One region of the Bradyrhizobium sp. SPXBL-04 genome, then DNA from elsewhere that is predicted to be linked to it. Evidence: predicted binding sites of a transcription regulator. Region 1 holds the regulator's gene; the other holds the start of a gene.

Evidence for each region. Region 1 encodes LexA, which represses DNA repair genes until DNA is damaged. Its sites were predicted from a motif close to TGTTCNNNNTGTGTTCNG; they were not measured.
Region 2: a site for LexA is predicted at 1,888-1,905, ahead of parE (DNA topoisomerase IV subunit B). Genes of this name have one in related genera too.

What each region holds. Positions count from the first base shown of each region.
Region 1 is NZ_CP182472.1:4,307,431-4,310,757, reverse strand. Features, by position in the region: gene ACNJX8_RS20350 (molybdopterin molybdotransferase MoeA) at 10-1,221, shown strand; gene lexA (transcriptional repressor LexA) at 1,399-2,100, shown strand; gene ACNJX8_RS20340 (hypothetical protein) at 2,679-3,113, shown strand; gene ACNJX8_RS20335 (ComEC/Rec2 family competence protein) at 3,252-3,327, opposite strand, start outside.
Region 2 is NZ_CP182472.1:4,747,791-4,751,117, forward strand. Features, by position in the region: gene argC (N-acetyl-gamma-glutamyl-phosphate reductase) at 1-213, opposite strand, end outside; gene ACNJX8_RS22535 (FMN-binding negative transcriptional regulator) at 210-875, opposite strand; gene ACNJX8_RS22540 (DedA family protein) at 1,102-1,632, opposite strand; gene parE (DNA topoisomerase IV subunit B) at 1,906-3,327, shown strand, end outside.

The sequences.
Region 1 (3,327 bases):
GTTTTCGCCGTGGCTCTCATGCCGGTTTCCGATGCGCTTGCCGCCGTGCTTGCCGGCGCGGAGCCTCTGGCCGAGGAAATGGTTGCTCTCGACGCAGCCTTCCACCGTGTGCTCGCCCGCGACGTGGCGGCGCTGCGCACGCAGCCGCCGGAAGCGATGTCGGCGATGGATGGCTATGCCGTGCGCGCGGCCGACGCGGGGGCGATCGATTCCCGACTGACGGTGATTGGCGAGGTAGCGGCGGGTCGTCCGTTCGCGGGAACGGTCGGCGCCGGCGAAGCCGTGCGGATCTTCACCGGCGGCGTCGTTCCCAACGGTGCCGACGCGGTCGTGATCCAGGAGGATACGGTCGCGGACGGCACGCGCATCACGATCAAGGAAGCCGCGATTCCCGGTCGGCACATCCGCCCCGCAGGCGTTGACTTCGCCGAAGGCGACGTGCTCCTGCGCAAGGGAACCCGTCTCACCGAGCGCGACCTCGCGCTCGCCGCCGCCATGAATCACCCGCAGCTTGCCGTCTGCCGCCGCCCGAAGGTCGCGATCCTCGCCACCGGCGACGAACTGGTGATGCCAGGCGCCGCGCCCGGCCGCGGCCAGATCGTCTATTCCAACGGCTATGCCCTGCACGCGCTCGCCCGCAGCGAGGGGGCCGAGACCATCGACCTCGGCATCGCCGCCGACACGCTGGAGGCCACCACCGCCGGCATCCGCCGCGCCCGCGAGAGCGGCGCCGACATCCTGGTCACGACCGGCGGCGCATCGGTCGGCGACCACGATCTGGTCCAGCAGGCGCTGAGGGACGAAGGTATCTCGATGGCGTTCTGGAAGATTGCGATGCGCCCGGGCAAGCCGATGATGCATGGGCGGCTCGGCGCGATGCGCGTGATCGGCCTGCCGGGTAATCCCGTCTCCTCCTATGTGTGCGCCTTCCTGTTCATGGTCCCGCTGATTCGTGCGGTGTCGGGTCGATCCGTGATTCATCACCGCCATGAGCGCGCCGTGCTCGGCCGCGATGTGGGCGCAAACGATATGCGCGCGGATTATCTTCGCGCACGTCTGGAACAGCGCGACGACGGCACGCTGGTGGCCGTTCCCGTCCATCACCAGGATTCCTCGCTGCTTGCGAATCTCGCTGCGGCACAGGCACTTCTCGTGCGCGCACCGTTCGCGCCGAAGGCCGGAGCTGGCTCGCCTTGCGAGGTGCTGCGCCTGCCCGTCTGAGCGCATCCACCACACGTGTTCCGCGAACTTTGTCGTGTTCACGCAAAATTAAGCAGTTGCGGAACACATATCGAACATATAGTGTCCGTTCATGATTTGTTTCGAGGATGTAGCGGTTCGCCGCTCCAATTCAGCGTCTCGGAATCGAACGACATCAACCGGGGGACTTTGGTCGAGATGTTAACGCGCAAACAATACGAGCTTCTGCGGTTCATCAGCGAACGTCTGAAGGAAAGCGGCGTGCCGCCCTCCTTCGACGAGATGAAGGATGCGCTCGACCTGCGCTCGAAATCGGGCATCCATCGCCTGATCACCGCGCTGGAGGAGCGCGGCTTCATCCGTCGCCTGCCCAACCGCGCCCGTGCCATCGAGGTGATCAAGCTGCCTGAGCTCCAGGCCGCCGCCGGCAACCGCCGCGGCTTCACGCCAAGCGTCATCGAGGGCAATCTCGGCAAGGTGCGCGCGAGCTCCAGCCCACCCGCCGACGAGGGCGAGCGTCCCGTTGCGGTGCCGGTGATGGGTCGCATCGCAGCCGGTACGCCGATCGAAGCGTTGCAGACCCGCAGTCACACCATCAGCGTACCGCCCGACATGCTCGGCTCGGGCGAACATTATGCGCTCGAAGTGCGCGGTGATTCGATGGTCGAGGCCGGCATCCTTGACGGCGACATGGCGCTGATCCAGCGCAACGAGAGCGCCGATACCGGCGACATCGTGGTGGCGCTGATCGACGACGAGGAAGCGACGCTCAAGCGCTTCCGCCGCCGCGGCGCGTCGATCGCGCTCGAGCCCGCCAACGCCGCCTACGAGGTGCGCATCCTGCCGCCGAACCGGGTGAAGATTCAGGGCAAGCTGATCGGACTGTACCGCAAGTACTGAGAAGACTCAGTGGTCATTCGATACCGATGATTCCGATTGGAGCGGACGGATTGTCCGCTTCAGCTGGATAGTCTTTCTGGTCTTGGGCAGATTATCTGGCCCCTTTCCAAGCGCTACGTCCTCGGCATGCCGCCCGAAGCACTCATCGCTTTGCGGCTCAAGAGATCGAGGAGACAACGATGCGTAGGATCGTTTTGAGCGCCTTCGCAACTGTGCTGATCGCTGCATCGGCAGCGCAAGCATTCGCAGCACAATCGCAGCACCATCCCCGCAAGTCGGCGCATGCGACAACGAGTGAGCAATTCCGCAGCGCCCGAAGTGCCGTCGCGCGACAGCCACAGCCGAGTTGGCCATATTCCGGATGGTCGGCGCCCGCAGGCCGCTGACGCTCGCATCCGCCAAATGCACTGAAGCGAGCTTTGTTCCTATTGGATTCGGGAAAGATAATGTGATCGCATCCGGCTGACGCCAGCCGCAGATTCGCCCACAAGCAAGCAGAATGTTACGTGCTTCCACTCTGATAGAGGCTTGCGCCTCCGAAAGAGGCGCGGGTTGCTATCTTCGAATAGGAGCACCCGATGTGTGACTACAGTCTGCATGCCGTTGCATCGCGCCCCGCCGAAGTCGGCGAGACGATCGTGTCGACAACGTTCCGCGGCACCTCGACGCGCGGCTTCGCTTCCGCGGCCGACCCGACCGTGGCCGTCTGCCTGCTGCCGGGAACGGAGCTCGCCTTCGCCGACAACGTCCGTTACGACAATCGTTGGATCTGGACGCGCACGATCAACTCCCGCGTCGGCAAGTTCGGCAAGATCGATCCGCACATTCCCGATCGCCATCATGACGCGATCGAATTCCCCGACGGCAAATACGTGCTGGTGACGCAGCTCGTCGAAGGCCAGCACGCAACCGTGCTGCAACTGCCGGTGACGCAGCCGGTCAGCGAGCGTGAGCACAAGCCGCAGATCGATGCCGACAGCCGGCCGACGATCACGCGTCTGCCGATCGGCTGAGCCGTCCCTGGCCACCAGGTCGGGCCAGGATTGAAAATGCCATCGCCGGCCGAGGCCGGCGAGATGGTATGATTTATGTTCTGCGGAAGTCCGGCTGGACCCGGACCAGCTCCTGCATTTGTTCTTAATCGTCTGGCCTTAATCGTCGGCCTGCAAGTCGGTCTCCGCCGGAATCGCGTCCCGGTTGCGGGCCGTAGCCGCCTTCGGCGCGAGG
Region 2 (3,327 bases), 440 kb from region 1:
GATGACGAGATCCACCTCCTCCATCAGCGCCTTCTTGGCCGCGGGGTCCTTGCGCTTGTCGTCGGCGATGGTCTTCACCGCGACGTCGCCCTGGAGCTTCAGCCGCTCGTTGATGCCGAGCCCGGTGGTGCCGGAGCCGCCGTCGACGAAGACGGTTGCGGGCTTCTTCGCCGCGCTGGAGGTCGAGGCTTTGGTGGTGTCAGCGAGGCTCATGGCGCGCTCCCTTCGAGCATGTTCGTTTCGTTTGCAAAAGCTTGCGGCCGGGCCTGCCGCATCAAATGCGCGATCTGCTTCGCATCGGCATCGCCGGCGCCAAGCGCATTGGCGATCGCCGTATAGTCGGCGTCCGATTTGTGCTGGTTCAGCTTGAAGCTGCCTTCGACCTCCTCAACCGTCATCACCAGACCTACGATCGCCTTCTTCATTGTCTCCAGCCGGCCCGCCGTCATCTTGCCTGACGTCCACGGCTTTTTCGGCAGCAGCCGGTTCTCGAACTTGTCGCTGAGCGTGTCGATCTGCAGCGCCAGTTCGTCGTCCGATAGCAGCCGCACCGGCCCGCTCAGATGCACCGACTGGTAGAGCCAGGTCGGCACCTGATCGGGCGAGACGTACCAGTCCGGCGATACATAGGCATCGGGACCATTGACCACGAGCAGCCAGGACGCATCACCGCCCGCAAGCTTTAGCAGCGGATTGTGACGGGCGACATGAAAGGCGGCCTGCGGCGTGCCGTCAGCGGCGTAGGTCAGATAGAACGGCAGCGGGGACGCGACCGGCTTGTGACCATCGAAGGCGCACATGGTGCCGAAGCCGCGCTCCTCGGCGAATTTCAGGCTCGCGGCGCGGTCCTGCTTGAAAAAGGGTGGCGTGTACATCGTGGTCTCCTGCTGGGCCTCCTTGGGAAGCCGCCGGATCAGATCGCGCTGACAGGAGAGAAAATGCCGCGGACCGGATCCAGCGGCAAAGACGATGATCTCAAACGCGATCAACCGCCCAAACCGCTAAAGAGCGGCGGCGGCGACGGGCGAACAGAATGGTCGCAGCGTTGATCATGGCGCGCGGCTATAAGGCCAGATCCGGTTCCCGTCAAGGTTCGCGGTCTCAGAGGAGACGCCAGATCCATTCCATCAGCTTCGCGATCACGTCGCCGAACAGCAGCAGCGCCGCGGACCAGACCAGTGCCGAGACGAAATTGGCGATCTGGAAGCTCCAATAAGGCATCTCGAAGATGCCGGCTGCGAGCGGCACCGAGGCGCGCAAGGGGCCGAAAAAGCGGCCGATGAAGATGCTGGGCACGCCCCAACTCCGCACGAAGACCTCGCCCTTGGGCAGGAGCTCCGGATAGCGCGAGAGTGGCCACATCTGGGCGACGCTCTCCTTGTAGCGGTAGCCGAACCAGTAGGAGACCCAGTCACCCAGCGCCGCGCCAAGGCCGCCAGCGATCCAGACCGGAAAGAAGCTGATGCCGCTCACCCCGATCAGCGCACCAATCCCCACCAGCGCGCCCCAGGCCGGAACCAGCAGCGAGATGAAGGCAAGCGACTCCCCGAAGGCGAGCAGGAACACGATCGGCGCCGCCCAAGCCTGGTGAGCGCGCACGAAGTCGGCCAGGGCGTGCGCAAACTGCTCCATTCCAGATTAGCCTTCCGCCCTGTCTCAAGGTGCTGCTCGATGAAAAGGACTGGTAAGCCAAGGGCTTGTGTGACATCAAGTCACAAAACCCGCCCCAAGGTCGGCCGGGACGTCAAATTGCCGGGAACAGGCGGGTCTGCGGCGTAAAATCGCCGGGATTGGCTCCCAACCACACGGCCCGACAGGCCGAGCTGTAACCTTTCCGAGTCAGAAGTGGCATAGTCGGCCTAACCGATTCGCCGCGCCTGCGGCCCTCAAAACGTATCAAGAAATATGTCCAAGCAGTTGAAAACCAAAGCGAAAGACGATCTGTTCGGCGCCAACGAGCCAAAGTCCCGTGCGTCCGCCGCCAAGACGGCCTCGCGCGGCAGCGGCGGGGAAGCCGACTACACGGCGGCTGACATCGAAGTGCTCGAGGGGCTGGAACCGGTGCGGCGCCGACCCGGCATGTATATCGGCGGCACCGATGAGAAAGCGCTGCATCACCTCTTCGCCGAAGTCATCGACAACTCCATGGACGAGGCGCTGGCCGGGCACGCGACCTTCATCGAGGTCGATCTGAGCGCGGACGGGTTCCTGACCGTGACCGACAACGGACGCGGCATCCCGATCGATCCGCATCCGAAATTCCCGAAGAAGTCGGCGCTCGAAGTCATCATGTGCACGCTGCATTCGGGTGGCAAATTCGACTCCAAGGTCTACGAGACCTCGGGCGGTCTGCACGGCGTCGGCATCTCCGTGGTGAACGCCCTCTCCTCGCGCCTCGAGGTCGAGGTCGCGCGCAGCCAAAAGCTCTACCGCATGACGTTCGAGCGCGGGCACCCCAAGGGCAAGCTCGAGGATCTCGGGAAGGTCAATAACCGCCGCGGCACGCGCGTGCGCTTCAAGCCCGACACCGACATTTTCGGCGCCAAGGCCTCGTTCAAGCCGCAGCGCCTGTTCAAGATGACGCGCTCGAAGGCGTATCTGTTCGGCGGCGTCGAAATCCGCTGGAACTGCGCGCCCGAGCTGCTCAAGGGCGTCGAGGACGTGCCGGCGGAGGCGACGTTCCACTTCCCCGGCGGTCTCAAGGACTACCTCGCTGCGGCGATCCACGCCGACACGCTGGTGCATCCCGACATCTTCTCCGGCAAGTCCGGCCGCAACGGTGCCCATGGCGCCTGCGAGTGGGCGGTGGCGTGGACCGCCGATGCCGACGGTTTTCTCTCCTCCTACACCAACACCGTGCCGACGCCCGATGGCGGCACACATGAATCGGGTTTGCGCAGCGCGCTGCTGCGCGGCCTGAAGGATCACGCCGAGCGCGTCGGTCAGGGCAAGCGCGCCGCGTCCGTCACCTCCGAAGACGTGATGGTCGGCGCCGCCGTGATGCTCTCGGTGTTCGTGCGCGAGCCTGAATTCCAGGGCCAGACCAAGGACCGCCTCGCCACGGCAGAAGCGCAGCGCATCGTCGAACAGGCGATGAAGGATCCGTTCGACCATTGGCTGTCGGGCAATCCGAACATGGCCAACAGGCTGCTCGACTTCGTGATCGATCGCGCCGAGGAGCGGTTGCGCCGGCGCCAGGAAAAGGAGACTGCGCGCAAGAGTGCGGGCAAGAAGCTGCGTCTGCCTGGCAAGCTCGCCGACTGCACCGATGCCGGCACCGAAGGCTCCGAGCTCTTCATCGTCGAGGGCGACTCGGCCGGCGGTAGC